DNA from 2 places in the Aminobacterium sp. UBA4987 genome. Region 2 is predicted to be linked to the other one. Evidence: predicted binding sites of a transcription regulator. Region 2 holds the regulator's gene; the other holds the start of a gene.

Region 1 (9,082 bases), on a different contig from region 2:
AGGATTGCGAATTGTCCTTATTCTGACAGGGAATGGATTGAAAGATCCTGACAGCCCTCTTCAGGGTTTACCAGGGCCAATTTCAGCAGAGGGAACGTTGGAAGCTCTGAAAGGAGTTTTAGGATTATGAGGCTCTTTAGGGTGAAGGTGCCGGCTTCCAGCGCTAATCTGGGATCAGGTTTTGATACGTTGGGACTGGGATTGTCCCTGTATAACTTTTTTGATGTGCGAGCTTTTTTGAAAAAAGGGTCCTATGTTCTTGAAATAATAGGAGAAGGGAGCGGTGAACTCGGTAGAGAGAACAACGCTCTTATCCAGAGTTATGAATTTGCCTGCAACAAATGGGGGATTGATCCCCCGGGTCTGGATTTGTGTTCTCTTAACGCCATTCCTATGGCTCGGGGGCTTGGCAGTTCCTCCACGGCCATTGTGGCAGGTGTTGCCATAGCAAACACATTACGGGAAAATTCCCTTCAAAAGGATGAACTTTTATCTCTTATGGTAGAGTTAGAGGGGCACCCTGATAATGTTGTTCCGTGCTGTATGGGAGGGATGGTTGTCAGTGGAGTGGATGGAGGAATTATCCGCTTTGTAAAAATGCCGCCTTTACCTGAGGACATGGTGGCTGTTGTCGCAGTGCCTGAAGTTCGGGTGAGTACTCAGAGTGCACGAGAAGCACTCCCGACGAAAGTTTTTTTGAAAGATGCTGTTTATAATATAAGCCGAGCTGCTCTTCTTGCGGCTTCATGGAGTACAGGAAACTGGAGCAATCTTCCCTGGGCTATGGGTGATCGCCTCCATCAGCCCTTTAGGGCCCGCCTTTTTCCTGGGGGAGAAGAAATATTAAGGGAGCTTTCAAATGCACCAAATTGTTCGGGAGTGGCTATTAGCGGTTCTGGCCCGAGTATGATTGCTTTTGCCAGGGGATTGGCAGGAGATATTGCCAAACTTATGTGTTCGATTTTTTCTCGACATGGTATCCGGTCGCGCTTTTTCGTATTGAGGGAAGATCGCGAAGGCTTGAGCATCTTTTAGGCTGTTGACAATGAAGGGAGGGTATTTTTAAGATGACGAAGAGAGACGAGAACAAGCCAAACAGGCAAGTTGTGAAAAATTTGGATGTGGCTAAGGTCGCTTTGCTTGGAGTACCAGACATCCCTGGCATAGCTGCTTCCCTTTTTGCAGCCCTTGCTGATGCGGATATTAAGGTTGAAATGATTGTACAGAGTGTAATGAGAGGGCAGGTGAACGATATAGCCTTCCTTGTGCAGAAAAGTGGAATAGAAGGGGCAATACGAGTTTGTCGTGCCGTTTCTATGGAAATTGGCGCTCAAGGTGTGACCTTTGACACTGAAATAGCCAAAGTATCGGTTTTCCCACAGGATTTTGACCCTAAAGTTCCATCAAGGGTTTTTTCAGCTCTAGCTCACAGAGAAATCAATATCGATATGATTTTGGCGACTGAGTGTTTTGTAACCTGCGTGGTAGCAGCATCTTATGTGGATGACGCAGTAGAGGCGCTGGAGTGGGAGTTTAAAGAAGAGAAGAGCACCAGACAGAGGTCTTCTTCCAGTGACTGATATAAGGTAGAATAGCGACGGTGTTTTTAACACCATATTTTTTTATGGGTGGTGTAGCTTAATGAAAAAAGGCCTGAGGTATGTGAGAGCTTGTGCTGTTATTGCCTTTCTTTTTATCTATGCAGGAGCCCTATGGGGAATAGAAGCTCATGTAACAGCTGATACCATGGTGTATCACTCCAGAACGGGGGATTTTACAGCCGAAGGCAATGTGCGAATTCAGAGGATGGAGTTAGAGATAACAGCACCAATGGGAGAAGGCAATTCCCAGACGGGACATGTAATTTTATCTGGGGGGGTTCACATCTTTGGAAAATGGGAGAACGAACCTGTTGACCTTACGAGTGTCTTTTTAGAAGGACATCTTTCAAATGGAGGCAGATACTCCCTTCGGGAAAATGTTTCTGGATATTTGGGGGCACGCATAATAGATGCCCAGGAATTGGAAGTCAGTGAAAGCAGTTTCATTGCGAAAAAAGTAAAAAAGTTTGAAGACACGAAACAAAAAATGTTCCTTTCCGCTTCAACTGTTAAAGGGAACATCTCTAACGGGGAAACCACTGACATACAGGCGTCAGGCGATGTGGTCATTGTTATTACAGAAACAGATGGGCAGAAGACACGTATAACTGGCTCTAATGCGGTTTATTCTAAGGCCCAGGATAATATAAAAGTATGGGGGAATGCTCTTGCGGTACAGCCAGAACGAACCCTTAGAGCAGAAGAGATACTTTATTCCCCTCAATCAGGGAAAATATTGGCTTCTGGAAAACCACAAATAACAATTCAGATCCAGGATAAGGAAGGGAAAAAGCAATAATGGGCGCAAAGACGCTTAAAGCCAGAAAGGTTTGTAAGGCCTTTAAAGGGAGAACTGTAGTTTCATCAGTGGATCTTGATGTGCATATGGGTGAAATCGTAGGACTTCTTGGTCCTAATGGTGCTGGTAAAACGACTACGTTTTATATGATAGTCGGGCTTATAAAGCCAGATTCGGGGCGCGTAATGATTGACTCAAAGGACATTACCCCCTTTCCTATGTTTCGCCGAGCTCGAATAGGAGTAGGATACCTTCCTCAGGAGGCTTCTATCTTCAGGAACCTCACAGTAAAAGAAAATATTGAGATCGTGCTGCAGGAGCTGGGAAAACCCCAAAAAGAAATAGAAACCATGGTCTCCCATATCCTGGAAGAATTAGGGCTAACATCTCTTGCTTCTATTCCTGGGTATGCGCTCAGCGGCGGCGAGCGAAGGCGGGTGGAAATAGCCCGGTGCCTTTCTATAATGCCAGATTTCCTCTTGTTAGATGAGCCTTTTAGCGGGATTGATCCTATCGCAGTCTACGACATCCAGCAGATCATTCTGAGCCTTCGGGCAAAGGGATATGGAATATTACTCACAGATCATAATGTCCGCGATACTCTGGCCATTACAGATCGAACATATCTGATTCATCAGGGAGAGATTGTTATAGAAGGCTCTCCTGATGAGGTGGCTCAGAGCGAAGTGGCAAGAAAATTTTATTTAGGAGACAGATTTTCCTGGTAAAGCAAAGGAATTTTTTCAAAATGCTGCTTTTCAAGTATGAGAATCAATTTTTCAGCAGCGTCCTTAACCTTCTGGGACAAAGATTCACCCAGGTTCTGGCTGAAAGGCTGTATGCCAATATAGATAATTGTAATTTTCTGAGCGATATCTTCAAGAAGCATCCCTAATGGGAGGCCGTGAGTACTAAAAGAAACATTCTCCACCATATGGAGTGGAATACGACGGACAGATCCCGGCGGAAGATCCATATCTGCAGCGTCAACGATCAAAAGCAGATTTGGGAGGTTCCGTTTTAATGGGGCAATATAATTTTCAGGTATAGTTTCGCAGTCTATGGCAGTGATCGGATGTAGAGCCCTTTTTTTATGCAGCTCTTTTGCGATAAAGGGTCCCACGCCATCATCGCCGAAAAGTGGGTTGCCAATACCCCAAAGTGTTATAGTACTCAAAGAAGCACCTCATTTCTCTTAATTATTTCAGGAGGCGTATTATATGTCCTCTCGTGTTTCCCGAATGGTTCGTCATGCCCTGGTCATGATGGTTGGTACATTTGCTAGCAGAATTCTAGGACTAGCCCGAGAAATAGTAACGGCGGCACTTTTTGGAGCGTCAAGCCAGCTTGATGCTTTCTATGTTGCCTATACCCTTGCCAACCTTTCACGGCAAATGCTTGCAGAGGGAGCCCTGTCCGCGGCTTTTGTCCCTGTATTTTCTCAATCCCTGGTTCAAAGAGGGAAAGAAAAGGCATCTCACTTGGCAAGACAGGCTTTATGGATTCTCCTTGTAGCTGGAACAGCTGTCGTTTTCGCGGGCGTTATTCTGTCACCATTTCTCGTTAAAATTATGGCGCCAGGTTTTGACTCTGTCAAAGCTTCACTTGCAATTTCCATGACGCAATGGATGTTCCCTTTTTTAATTCTGGTGTCTTTGGCGGCATTGGCCATGGGTGTTCTAAATAGTCTTGATTCATTCTTTGTACCGGCCATTGCTCCTGCCCTGAGCAATGTGGTATATCTTCTGATTCTCTTTTTCGCTGCGTCGCGGCTAGGAATATGGACCCTCATTATAGCTGTTTTAGCAGGAGGGGTCTGTCAGATGGTGCTTCAATGGGTTTGGAGCGCCTGGAATGGAGTTCTGCTATTACCGGAAAAACCGAATTCAAGAGATCCTGAATTACGGAAAATGATGAAACTTTTTTTCCCTTATGCTGCTGGTCTCTCATTGAATCAGATAAATCCTGTCATCAGCCGCGTATTAGGTTCTTTTCTCCAGGATGGCGCTATTTCTGTGCTGAATTATGCTAACAGAGTGATACAGCTTCCTCTGGGGCTTTTTGTCATTGCCATCTCCCAGGCAGTCCTTCCTGAACTTTCCCGCTGCGCAGTTGGAGATGAAAAGGAATTTCGAGAAACAATGCGAGATGCGGTAAGATTTGCCCTTTTTGTTATTCTTCCAGTGACAATAGGTCTTGTGCTGGTTTCTGATGAAGTAGTAAACCTGTTATTTTATCGAGGGGCTTTTAATGCGTGGGCATGGCACGCCACTGGTATAGCTCTGGCCATGTATGCCTGGGGGCTCCCGGGAATGGCCTGTACGACAGTTTTTCTTCGGGGGCTCTATGCTCAAAGCAACCCTAGATCGGCGTTGCTCGTGACTCTCGCAAGCGTGGTATCCAATGTTGTATTCTGTTTGCTTCTCGTCAAACCTATGGGCTTTGCTGGACTTGCTCTTGCCACTTCCCTGGGGTTCACTTTCTCATCATTTGCAGGAGGGTATCTTCTTGCCCGAAGCATTAATCACCCTCTTGACATTTTAGGCGTAAAATGGACCCTTCGTATTTCCATAGTTTTAGGCGCTATGGCTTTTACAGTGTGGAAGTTTAAATCTCTATGTCCTTATCCTATAGATGCAGGGTTGCTTTTAAGATGCGGCTGGCTCTTCATAGTCATGCTTCTGGGGGCTTTGATATATATGGGAGGGACACTGGCCTTTCATTTTCATGAGTGGCAATGGCTTAGAGGTGCTCTTAAGCGAAGGGATAAAGAATAGATTAAGGAAGGAGAACATAATGACAAGGAATAAAATGAAACTGGTTTTGCTGGTTTCAATCCTGTTAATGGGGCTGACTGGAACTTTGGGGTGGGCTTCTAACTCTCTGCAAGAGAAGATTGACGAGCGAACAACTGTTATATGGATTGAAGGAACAGCGTTGGGAGATATGGTTATTGGGTCTCGTGCCCAGGCGGCATTTGTATATGTAGATGGCACCCTTTCCCATGCTGTCGCCTCAGATCCCAATGCACCGGAATGGCTGAAATGGCATTCAAACCATTATTCAGATAAAAAACTAAAGAACAGGGCGCTCTTTATCATGCGATACAAAGCCATAAAACGATGGTCTTTTTCTCCAGAAATGATTCGAATCGGTGAGTATAAAGTAACTGGCGACGATATACTTACGAGCAAAGATTTCATGGCCGTTGGCGAGCTCCCCCCTGATAGTACGGGGACCTTGGCTTTTTCCGTGCCTGCAAAATATGTTCCCAAGGGCCGGAATATTCTTATTTCATTGGGTGATTTTTCTGGAGAGCTGAATGTTCCAAAGAGGTGACAATGAGTGGAAAGACGATTTTTAACATTAGGGATAGAGAGCAGCTGCGATGATACGGCTGTTTCAATACTAGATGGACAAAGGGATGTTAAGGCTGATTTGATATCAAGCCAGATAAAGGATCATGCTCCCTTCGGCGGTGTAGTTCCGGAATTTGCTTCGAGAAAACATCTTGAGGCGATTCTTCCCTTGGTCGACAGAGCGTTAGAAAATGCGGGAGTTAGCGATCCTGCCCAGGAGCTGTCACTAATTGGAGTAACTGCCGGGCCAGGGCTTATGGGATCTCTTCTTGTAGGGGTTATGACAGCCAAAGCTCTTGCTCAGACATGGCATATTCCCATATTGGGCGTTAATCATCTTGAAGGGCACCTTTTTGCGAATGTAGTTGCTTCTCCTGATCTGGAACCCCCTTTCATCTGTCTTATTGTTTCTGGCGGGCATACAGAAATAATTTTAGTAGAGGATTTTGGGAACTACAGTCTCTTGGGAGCTACACGAGATGATGCTGCTGGAGAAGCTTATGATAAAGTAGCCAAACTATTGGGCCTTGGTTATCCTGGAGGCCCTATTATCGATTCTCTTGCCCATAAGGGAAATAGCGAAGCCTTTTCCTTTCCCGTTCCTTTAAGATCAAGTGACGAGATTGCCTTTAGTTTTAGCGGCTTAAAGACAGCGGTACTATGGGCGGTAAAAGATTTGAAAGAAAAAAGCGTTGATCTTCCTATCGCTGATCTTTGCGCTTCTTTTCAGAAAGCGGCAGTGGAGGCTTTGATGACGAAAGTGGAACGAGCTGTCGAAGTTACGGGCATACGAAAAGTTGCTATATCAGGGGGAGTAGCTGCCAATCGAGGATTACGAAACGCTTTACAGAGAAAGAAAGACTGGAATGTGTTTATTCCACCAGCAATAAGGTGTACGGACAATGGGGTAATGATAGCAGCTGCTGCATATAACGGGTATAAAAGAGGCCTTATTTCCGACCTTTTTTTAACCCCCAATCCTTCATGGCCGCTGGTTTAGCGCTTATTAAAATTAAAAAAGTAAGAAAAAGATAGAAATTAAGAGTTAATAGGATAATATCATGAATAAACATGGCTAAACGCTTCTAGTTATCCTTGAGATTCAAAAGTAGGGCAATTAATATCTAAGCCGTTCGGTTAGCACTCAATGACAAGGAGTGCTAATATACGAGACAGGATATTATTATAGGGAGGGATTTTCGAATGAATTTAAAACCGCTTGGTGATCGTCTCGTGGTGAAGGTCATCAATCAGGAGGAAAAGACAAGGGGAGGAATTGTTCTTCCAGACACTGCAAAAGAGAAACCTCAAGAGGGAGAAGTTGTAGCAGTTGGCACAGGAAAAGTTTTAGAAAACGGCCAAAAGCTTCCTCTTGAAGTCAAGGTTGGCGACCGCATCATTTTCAGCAAATATGCTGGAACTGAAGTGAAGCTTGACGGAGACGAATACATCATCTTCAGCGAACGCGATGTGCTTGCGATTGTTGAAAAGTAAGAGACGAGAATTAGATCTTTAAGGGAGGAATACAAAAATGCCGAAGATCCTAACTTTTAGTGAAGAAGCCCGCCACGCCATGCTGCGTGGTATTGATAAAGTTGCTGATACAGTGGGGGTTACCCTTGGGCCCAAAGGACGGAACGTTGTCCTTGAGAAGAAGTTTGGCTCACCCACGATTACAAATGATGGTGTTACCATCGCAAAAGAGATCGATCTTGAAGATTCTTTTGAAAATACAGGCGCTCAGCTTGTTAAAGAAGTAGCTTCTAAAACAAACGATGTTGCTGGAGACGGAACTACTACCGCTACAGTTCTTGCCAGGGCCATCATTCGCGAAGGCATGAAGAACGTTGCTGCTGGTGCCAATGGGATGCTTATGAGACAGGGCATAGAGAAAGCCATCGACTTTGTGGTGGATGAATTGAAAAAAATGGCTATTCCCGTTAAGAACCGTGATAAGATTGCCCAGGTCGCCGCAATTTCCGCTAACGATTCCGGCATAGGCCAGCTTATAGCAGAAGCCATGGAAAAAGTCGGACAGGATGGCGTTATCACTGTTGAAGACAGCCAGACTGTTGGAACAACTCTTGAAATGGTCGAGGGACTTCAGTTCGATAAAGGCTATATCAGCCCTTACATGGTGACAGATCCTGAGAGAATGGAAGTCGCTCTTGATGATGCATATATCCTTATTCACGATGGAAAGATCAGCAATATAAAAGACCTTCTCCCAGTGCTTGAAAAAGTAGTGCAGACTGGCAAACCTCTTCTGATTATTGCTGAGGATGTGGAGGGAGAGGCTCTCGCCACCCTTGTAGTCAACAAACTGAGAGGCGTTATGCAGGTCGCCGCAGTGAAGGCCCCTGGTTTTGGTGAACGCCGCAAAGCCATGCTTAGCGATATCGCCATTGTAACTGGTGGTCAGGTTGTGAGTGAAGATGTAGGCATTAAGCTTGATAGCGCTGACATTTCCATGCTTGGTAAAGCAAAGAAAATCCGTGTTACCAAAGAAGAGACGACCATCGTTGAGGGTTCTGGTAATCCAGACGAGATCCGCAAACGGGCAGCCCAGATCAAACGCGAACTTGAAGACTCTACGTCCGATTACGATAGAGAAAAACTACAGGAACGCCTTGCCAAGCTCGTTGGCGGCGTGGCCGTTATACAGGTAGGGTCCGCTACCGAAACAGAGCAGAAAGAACTGAAGCACCGCATAGAAGATGCACTTAATGCTACAAGAGCTGCAGTAGAAGAGGGTATTGTAGCGGGTGGCGGCGTAGCCATAATCAACTGCATTGCCTCCCTCGAGAAATTCCTCGAGAACTTTAATGGTGATGTAAAAACAGGTGGAACTATTGTTCTGAGTTCCCTTTCGTCCCCCCTGCACCTTATCGCCCAAAACGCAGGATTCCAGGGCGATGTCATTGTTGAGAAAGTCCGCGGCTTAAGAGCTGGGAATGGTCTTGATGCGTCTACTGGCGAATATGTAGATATGATTGAAGCCGGAATAATAGACCCCGTTAAAGTTACGCGGAGCGCTTTGCAGAATGCTGGCTCCATAGCAGCCATGGTTCTGACTACTGAAGCTATTGTTGCCGATAAGCCGGAACCCAAGGGTGCAAGTCCCATGCCTGGCGGCCCCGGAATGGGCGGCATGGAAGGCATGTACTAGAATTTGTTATAAAGATACAAGCCCCCACTTTGTGGGGGCTTTTTCTTTTACACTTCTTCCCTTTCTGGTAATATAATTCATATAACGTATTTACCTTGAGAATTTAGTTCTTTTTCGGAGGAATGCAAATGGATAATATCATAATTCTGGACTG
Region 2 (9,082 bases):
TAATTATATGTGACAGTAAAGAAATGGGCGAGGAAGGAGAGAGCCTGGGAGGCTCTTTGTTTGATGTAGACATTGTCCAGATTGCCAAAGACATTGGAGGCAGGATTTTTGCAAACTTTGTTGCTGCCGGGGTGATTATAGGCCTTATAGAGGGAGGTCTGGAATGGGCAAAAGGTTTTTGCGACGAGAGATTTGCCGGAAAAAAAGAAGATATCGCGGAAAAGAACAAAATTGCTTTAGAGAGAGGATATGAAGTGGGGCGTGCCCTTGTAAAGGGAGATTCCATACTCCTTCCACCAGAAGCAGTTATGCGTTCAGCTCATAGAGTGGTGATGAATGGCACCGATGCCATTTCTCTGGGGGCTCTTGCCGGAGGATGTTCTTTTATAACAGCCTACCCCATGTCCCCAGCCACGGGAGTTTTAACCTACATGGCACAAAAGGCAGAGGAAATGGGGATTGTTGTAGAACAGGCTGAGGACGAATTAGCAGCGATCAACATGGCTTTAGGGGCTTCCTATGCAGGAGCGAGGGCAATGGTTTCCACTTCAGGAGGCGGTTTTGACCTCATGTGTGAAGGAATTAGCCTGGCGGGAGTGATGGAGACACCTGTGGTTATACATCTTGCGCAACGTCCTGGCCCGGCTACTGGGATGGCTACTCGAACGGAACAGGGAGATCTGGATGTGGCATTATACGGGGGCCATGGAGAGTTTCCAAGGGCTGTACTGGCACCAGCCACTCTGGAAGAAGCTTTCAGGTTGGGAGCAAAAGCTTTTTATCTGGCTGAAACATATCAAATTCCTGTGATACTTATGACAGATCAATATTTTCTCAATTCTTATTACGATATCCCCATTCCTGATGTGAAAGCTGCTGTAATCCCCTCTGCGATCATTGAAACGGAAGAAGATTATCGGCGTTATGAAATTACAAGTAACGGCATTTCTCCAAGAGGCATTCCTGGCTATGGCAAAGGCATTGTAGGTGCAGATAGTCACGAACATGATGAGATCGGACATGTGTATGAAGACTTTGATCTTCGTGAACGTATGGTGCGAAAGCGTTTCAGAAAACTGGAAAAGATGAAGGTTGAAGCGGAAGAACCATTATTTGTGGGGCCATCGGACTATAGAACTCTTATTATAGGGTGGGGTTCAACTTTTCATATTCTTGAAGAGGCTCTTGATTATATTGGGCGTTCGGATGTGGCTCTCATGCATTTTCAGCAACTTTACCCCCTTCCGGAAAATCTAGGAGAGAGACTTGAACAAGCTCAAAGGATCGTTGTTGTAGAGGGAAATAATAGAGGGCAATTTGCCCGCCTTTTAAAGAGTGAAATTGGCAGGGAGCCAGACTATGTGCTTGGACATTACTCTGGTTTGCAATTTTCAGTAGAACAGATAGCGAGAGATCTGGACTCATGTTTTATAGGGGAGGTGTTGTCGTGAACTCGACAATCTTTGATCTTCCGTCTGCTGATATGTCATGGTGTCCCGGATGTGGAGATTTCCTCATACTTGATGCCTTAAAGATAGCTTTTACAAGGTTGGGATGGAAACCTGCGGATGTGGTTATCGTTACTGGAATTGGACAAGCGGCAAAGACTCCTCATTTTATGAAATGTCATTTTTTCAATGGACTTCACGGCAGGGCACTCTCAAACGCTACAGGAATTAAAGCGGCAAACCCTTTATTGAATGTAGTCGCTATTGGCGGTGATGGCGATATGTATGGAGAAGGAGGAAATCACTTTATCCATACTATTCGAAGAAACCCTGACATTACAAACATTGTTTATGACAACATGGTTTATGGCTTGACAAAAGGTCAGGCGTCCCCAACAAGTTTTCTCGGTTTTAAAACGCCTGTTCAGGTACATGGTGTAACGTCTGTGCCCTTTAATCCCTTAGCTGTGGCCATTGTTCTTGGTGCCACCTTTGTGGCCCGGGCCTTTGCCGGTGATGTAGAAGAAACGGCGTTTCTTATAGAACAGGCTGTTCAACATAAAGGATATGCTTTGCTTGATATTTTTCAACCGTGCGTATCCTTTAACAAGGTGAATACGTATAATTGGTTTAAAGAGAATACCTATTATATTGGCGACAGCCATAATTCTGCCGATCAGAAAGCAGCCCTGGCTCTGGCCCTTAAAAGTGATAGTTTTCCCCTTGGAGTTTTATATCGACAGGAAGGCAGAGCTGCCTTTGAAGAGAATATGGACGCTTATAAAGGTGATAAAGCTCCTTTGTTTAAGAGAATGGCAAAAATTAAGACTATTGAAGGTTGTATTACATCTATGGCATAATAGGTGTACTTTTTAAAGGGGGGGAAGTTCATATGCTAGATCTGATCCAGATGGGGTATGAAGGTCCCGATTTTTGTCTGAAAGATCAATTTGGAACATATGTAACCCTTTCTTCGCTAAAAGGAAGAAATATACTGCTTTCATTTCATCCTTTAGCCTGGACAGCGGTCTGTCAAGCCCAGGTTAACTCAATAGATGCTCATATAAAGCTCTTTGAAAGGCTTAACACCCTGCCCTTTGCCCTGAGTGTAGATTCCTTTGCGGCGAAAAAAGCCTGGAGTGATGCCCTTGGCATAAAAAAACTTCAATTTCTTTCTGATTTCTGGCCCCATGGAGATGTTGCCAGGCAATATGGGGTGTTTGTAGAGAAAGAGGGGTTTTCAGCGAGGGCAAATATCATTCTTAATGAGAAGCACGAAGTGATCTTTGCCAAGGGCTACGAATTAGGGGAAGTTCCTAATCTCCGGGAAATAATTTTTCTGCTTAAAGACTATACCCAGACTGAGATCCCTAACCTTGATATGGAGATACAGAGATGTCTGAAAGACGCTATGGGGAGAACAGTCTGTATGAAGGACAGCCGGTCAAAAGGGATTGACGCCACAAATTAGCGTTACTTAAATACGTATAAGTGCAGTGAATCCCCCGGCGCAGCCGGGGGTCAGTTTTGCCAATTTATGCTGAGGACCTTTTTCCAATTAAAATTAATGATCGCTTCTCTGGAAGGTGATTGCCCCTTCCCCATTTTCTCAAAATCATCATAAAGCCTGTCATAGCCTGATCGAATGGTGCTATTTATTTCAGCTTTGCGAACGAGATCAGCAATGGGCAGAAGCTGGCGATAAACTTCTGGGACGAGGACAAAATTAGGCCCGTCTAGTGTGAGCCCAACAGTGTATACAAAAGTCAGAAGGGGTAATTTGTTTTGTTCCAGGTCTCCCAGTTCAGCATAGGCAGGAAGAGTAGGAGACATGTAAAGAAAGACATCGTCTGGTATGGTTAAATGAAGAGGCAATGAGTCCCAGCGAGACCGTCCTGCCGGCGTGACGGCAAGCCATGCCCTTGGAGTTTCCGTAAGGGCAGTGATCCAGAGGAAATAGCCTTTTGTCGTATCAGGATCTGTAAAAGAAAGTTTCCAGATGAGATCTGCGCATAGGTCATTGTCCGCTATAGGCAGGCACCATGTGCTGTTTGTGATCCGCTTGCCCTGAAGGATCTTGAGGGGATGGAGGCCAGCAGGAGATCTAAGCCAGGCCTCTTCTATGATCCCTTTTCTATTCTGAACTGTCAGCGCAAGGGGATGTCCTGGCACTGAGTATACCTGGAGCGGATTTGCCGCTGCCAGAGCAGAGAGAGAAAGAAGAAGGCTAGCTGCTGCTATGATGGCAATTCTACAAATCTTCTTACATTGCATAAACGCCAAACACCTCCTGCTACAGACTGGATATTTTTAGCAATGTTTCATCTTGCAAGTGAATATCTTCTGCCAGTTTTTTTACAGAAACCTTCAACAGGGGATGTATCCAATCCGGAGCTATTTGTGCAAGGGGCATAAGAACAAAAGCTCTTTTATGCATTTCCGGGTGGGGAACCTTGAGCGTTGAGCTATCCAGCACTTCGCCGTTTTCCAGAAGTAAAAGATCGATATCTATTTCCCGGGGTCCCCATCGCAGTCTGTGGACACGTCCCATTTCCTGTTCTATGGACTTTACAACGGAGAGTAACTCTTCAAGATCAAATTTTGTATCAATAACTATACAGGCGTTTAAAAAACGGGGTTGATCAGTCACTCCCATAGGCGCCGTTTCAAAAATATCACTTTTAGCAATGATGACAACGCCCTTTTCCTTGAGAAGCTGTACTGCTTTCCTCAAGTTATTCATTCGGTCGCCGACGTTGCTTCCAATACCTAGCGCTAGGCGCATCACAATTCTGCCTCCCTTATGGCATCGATCATTTCTAAAACGTCATGGGTTGCCTCTACGTCATGAACCCGCACAAGTTCAACCCCTTCTCCAGCACAATAGGCAGAAACTGCCATGGTCCCATAAAGGCGTGACTCAGGGTTTTCTTTATTAAGGATGTTCTTGATAAATCCTTTCCTTGAATGACCTATAAGAAGTGGGCGCCCAAGACTTCGAAAGGATTGGATAGACTTAAGGATACGGAGATTGTCCTGTAAACGTTTTCCAAATCCGATCCCAGGGTCAATTATAACGCGATCTGCCGAAATCCCCACATTTTCCAGTTCTTGGAGTTTCTTTTCAAAATAATCAATGGATTCTTCAACGACATCGTTGTAAAAAGGATTTGACTGCATGGTTTGGGGAGTACCCTGGATATGGGACAGCACGTATGAAAGCCCTGTTTCGGCAACTGCCTGAAGCATGCCGCTGTCAAGGGTAAACCCTGATATGTCATTAATGATATCTGCTCCATTCTCTGCTGCGACTCTTGCGATATTCCCTTTATATGTGTCTACAGAGATCACCTGTTCAGGAAATTTTTTTCTAAGAGCTCGAAGTACTGGGAGCAGACGGCCTTTTTCTTCTGTTTCTGAAATTGGTTCGGATCCAGGTCGGGTAGACTCTGCCCCTATATCGAGGATATGAGCGCCTGCATCGATCATTTTTTGAGCCCTTATAAGAATCTCTTCTATGTCAGCAGTGAAAAGCCGGCTGTCTGAGTAAAAGGAATCCGGGGTTATGTTAATGATGCCCATGATCTTCGTTTTCCCTTTGCCGAGACCAAGGGTGCGGCCGCCTGGCAGGGGAATGTTCCACGCGGCAATATGGCTTTTTCGAAAGGCGGCATAAAGGGCTTTACGCAGTGTATCGAGTCCCCAGCATGACATGGCTTCCAGCTTGGGGAAGATAGCCTTATACTGGCCTTCTGTTCCAATTAGCAGAACGTCGCTTCTCTCTGTTCTTCCATCAATAACGTTGCGGTGTACTATAGCATCGCCCCCTCGGGCGAGCATTTCCTGCTTTAAATAGGCGGCTGCGCGAAAATCGACCTGGGGGATCCAAAAGGAAAGGACTTCCCTTTTAGGCAAAAAGTATGCTGCGGATCGGGGGTCAGCCCCGATTTTTGCTATTAATGATAAAAGATCGTTGCTATTAAGTATCTTTAATTCGTATGTAGCCAATGCACAGATCCCTTTCTCAGAATATTTTTAAAGAAGGTGAAGCACAAAGATAATAAGTCCTCTTGATGAGGAGGTCAAGAAAAAGGTTAAACCCACTCGGTGACGACCTTCTTTAAATGGGATGTCTGATTTAAACAGAAAAGGCCGTATCCTCGTTTAGGGTCGTAGATAAGGACGCTGTATGAAGCAGTGTCCATGTGTATTTTCCAGAAATAGGGTACAGGTATTCCCAGACAAGCGGCGATAAGGGGTTTAAGAACAGTGCGGTGGGAAACGAGGACAAAGGTCGTTCCTTCATGTTTTACCACAAGTTCCTTCAGAGCAGCAAAAGATCGCTGCTGTATCTCAGCGAGTGTTTCGGCCCCAGGCAGGGCAAGCCTTTCAGGGCTGGTCAACCATATATTCCATTCATGGGGGTATTCAAAGGCAATCTCTGACTTGAGACGTCCTTCCCAGCTGCTAAAATATATATTGTTGAGCCCTTCATGGATCATAACTTCATTCTTACTGCATGCGTCAGCTATTTCAGAGGCTGTCTGCCGTGCCCTCAATAGCGGACTCGAATATATAGCCGAAGGTGAGAAGGGGATGATGGCTTTCCCAAGATCTCTTGCCTGTTCCAGCCCCCGTTCATTCAGTGGGTAGTCGATCTGACCTCTGAATCGTTCCTCTCTGTTCCCTTGGCATTCTCCGTGTCGGGCTAAAAAAATTGTCGTATGTTTATATTTGGTAGCCATCATAAAGCCTCCTTGTTGTTATCTATGTCAACCTTTATAACAGAAAATTGAAGGAAGAACAAAAAGGTTGACCAGTCTTGACAATACTTCTAAGGGTTGATAATCTACCTTTTGTAAATAGTGAGGCTAGCACTCATTAGCACAGAGTGCTAATACACCCTCAAAAGGAGGGGAGGTTCATGCTTACCGAGCGGCAACTCGAGACTGTTCTAGCCGTCGTATATGAGTATATCCAGACAGGAGAGCCAGCTGGCTCCAGAACTATTGCCCGTAAATATCTGAGAGGGTGCAGTGCCGCTACTGTTCGTAATGAAATGTACGATCTTGAGCAGATGGGGTACTTCTATCAGCCTCATACTTCTGCAGGGCGTCTTCCTACATCCAGGGCCTATCGCCTTTACGTTGATTCCATTTTACATAGAAGAAGAGTTCCCCCAATAGGATTTGAACACTGGCGGAATGGCATAAGCGATCAGAAGCAGGGGATAGAATCCCTTCTTTCATATGCCTCTCAACTTCTCGGTCGTGTTACAAATTATGTGGGAGTGGCTGCTATTTCTTCTCTTCACGAAGTGGAGATACAGAGGGTTGATTTTTTGTGCCTTGGTGGAAACACTGTTTTGGTCATACTTGTTCTTGAAGGCGGGCTTGTCCATCATAATACGGTAACGTTGCCTTGCGAACTCTCACAGGATTCTCTGGATGAGCTGGCTAGGCGGATTAACATGGTAGCTGTGGGACATCCGTGGTCAGAAGTCCGCGAAGTGTTGTACTCTTACGTACTCGAGGGGCTTGAAAAGCTTTCCAGCGCATGTCGTGCCGCAATCCTTCAGATGGACGCCTTATTACAGAAATATAATTACAAGCTCTTTACTGGCGGCGCTCAGCATATTTTAAGCTTGCCGGATTTTCAGGATGTCAGCAAACTTCAGGCAGTGATATCCCTTCTCGAGGAAGAGTCGTCCCTCGTTGAAATGGTGGGGCGATGCTCAGTTGGCGGAGAAGTCTGCGTGACTATTGGGGACGAAAACCCGGAAGTCGGCATGCAAAATTGTTCTGTTCTTATGGTTCCGTCCCGCAAGAGAGGGCGCAAAACTGTTTTGGGCATTATTGGCCCCATGAGAATGGATTATGAAAAAACCATTGCTGTTCTTGAAGCGATGATGGCAGATATTGAAGAAGATGATACGAATTCATAAAATAAGGAGGTTTGTTCTATGACCCCTGGAGATAAGGATTTTCAGGCTCAGGATTTTCCTATGGAAGAGGCAGTAGAAAAGGTAGAGACTGCAGAGCTTCCTCAAGAAAAGATCCTTGAAATTGTAACAAGGGAAAAAGAAGAAATGGAAAAAGTTATAGAAGAGCTTAAAAGTGAGAATGAAGCATTGAGAACTGCTGCCGCCTCAGCCAGAGCCGATTTCCATAACTTCAAAAATAGAGTGGATAGAGAAAAGGAACGGTACATCCGTTTGGCTGGAGAGCGGATTGTTTTGCTGCTTTTGCCAGTCCTCGACAACCTTGACAGGGCTTTGAGCCAGTCAGAGAAAACTGAGGAACAGGATATTCGAACGGGAGTTGCTATGGTTCGCCGCCAATTCCTATCGGTGCTTGAGAGTGTTGGGGTTTCTGAGATCCCTACAGAGGGAGAAGTTTTTTCTCCGGCTTGCCACGAGGCCGTAGGAATAGAGGATGTGGAAGATCCTGAAAAAGATGGGATTGTTATATTGGAACTTCAGAAAGGCTACAGAATGGCCGACAAGGTGATTCGAGCCTCCAGAGTTAAGGTTGGCAAATATAGAGGAAACAAAGAAGCGAATCAAGATGCTTAGTATAGAGCTCAATTAAGAATTTCGCAGGAAATTATACTCTTTTCTAGAGGTGATATGTATGTCAAAGGTAGTGGGAATAGACCTAGGAACGACCAACAGCTGTATAGCTGTTAAAGAAGGAGATAACATAACTATTATATCGAATGCGGAGGGAGCGCGAACAACGCCCTCAGTGGTAGCTTTCACTAAGGATGGGGAACGGCTCGTTGGTCAGCTGGCCAAACGGCAGACCATCGTTAATGCGGATCGCACCATCCTTTCTATTAAAAGGGACATGGGAAGTGAAAAAACAGTTCAGATTGACGGCAAAGCCTACACTCCACAGGAGATTTCTGCCATGATACTGCAGAAATTGAAACGGGATGCTGAGGATTATATTGGCGAACCTGTGACAAAGGCAGTTATAACGGTTCCGGCTTATTTTACCGATGCTCAGCGCCAGGCGACGAAGGATGCCGGTACCATTGCCGGACTTGAAGTGCTTCGGATTATCAATGAACCCACCGCGGCAAGCCTTGCCTATGGAGATTCAAAGCAGGGAGAAAGCAAGCTGCTTGTTTTTGACCTGGGCGGCGGAACCTTTGATGTATCCATTCTTGATGTAGGTGAGGGCGTGTGCGAAGTGCTTGCCACCTCGGGCGACAACATGCTGGGCGGTGACGATTGGGATAGTCGTATCGTAGGGTGGATGGTCGCTGAATTCAAGAAGCTGGAAGGCATCGACCTGAAGAATGACCGCATGGCGCTGCAGCGCTTGCGAGAAGCGGCGGAGAAGGCCAAGGTGGAACTTTCCTCCATGCCGGAAACTACCATATCCCTGCCCTTTATTACGGCAAATGAAACTGGGCCTAAACATCTCGAAATGTCCCTTTCCCGGGCCAAGTTCGAAGAGCTGACCCAAGACCTTATGGCCAGGGTGGAAGGCCCTGTAAATCGGGTATTGAGCGATTCTGGCCTTTCCGCAAAGGATTTGGATAAAATATTGCTCGTTGGCGGTTCCACCCGAATGCCCATGGTGCAGAAGAAAATTAAGGATCTTCTTGGCAAAGAACCCACGAAA

What was found. The regulator HrcA, encoded in region 2, represses chaperone genes, less so after heat shock. The targets are predictions, from matches to a motif close to TTAGCACTCNNTNNNANNGAGTGCTAA.
Region 1: a site for HrcA is predicted at 6,897-6,923, ahead of groES (co-chaperone GroES). Genes of this name have one in related genera too.

Annotation. Positions count from the first base shown of each region.
Region 1 is NZ_DGZF01000001.1:187,909-196,990, forward strand. Features, by position in the region: gene thrC (threonine synthase) at 1-130, shown strand, start outside; gene thrB (homoserine kinase) at 127-1,035, shown strand; gene B2U56_RS00940 (ACT domain-containing protein) at 1,068-1,580, shown strand; gene B2U56_RS00945 (LptA/OstA family protein) at 1,642-2,400, shown strand; gene lptB (LPS export ABC transporter ATP-binding protein) at 2,400-3,128, shown strand; gene B2U56_RS00955 (hydrogenase 3 maturation endopeptidase HyCI) at 3,101-3,577, opposite strand; gene murJ (murein biosynthesis integral membrane protein MurJ) at 3,621-5,177, shown strand; gene B2U56_RS00965 (hypothetical protein) at 5,197-5,739, shown strand; gene tsaD (tRNA (adenosine(37)-N6)-threonylcarbamoyltransferase complex transferase subunit TsaD) at 5,746-6,759, shown strand; gene groES (co-chaperone GroES) at 6,963-7,253, shown strand; gene groL (chaperonin GroEL) at 7,291-8,928, shown strand; gene guaA (glutamine-hydrolyzing GMP synthase) at 9,057-9,082, shown strand, end outside.
Region 2 is NZ_DGZF01000009.1:187,970-197,051, forward strand. Features, by position in the region: gene B2U56_RS04955 (2-oxoacid:acceptor oxidoreductase subunit alpha) at 1-1,451, shown strand, start outside; gene B2U56_RS04960 (thiamine pyrophosphate-dependent enzyme) at 1,448-2,308, shown strand; gene B2U56_RS04965 (redoxin domain-containing protein) at 2,341-2,919, shown strand; gene B2U56_RS04970 (hypothetical protein) at 2,970-3,722, opposite strand; gene folK (2-amino-4-hydroxy-6-hydroxymethyldihydropteridine diphosphokinase) at 3,742-4,233, opposite strand; gene folP (dihydropteroate synthase) at 4,233-5,456, opposite strand; gene B2U56_RS04985 (histidine phosphatase family protein) at 5,543-6,193, opposite strand; gene hrcA (heat-inducible transcriptional repressor HrcA) at 6,373-7,392, shown strand; gene B2U56_RS04995 (nucleotide exchange factor GrpE) at 7,411-8,022, shown strand; gene dnaK (molecular chaperone DnaK) at 8,081-9,082, shown strand, end outside.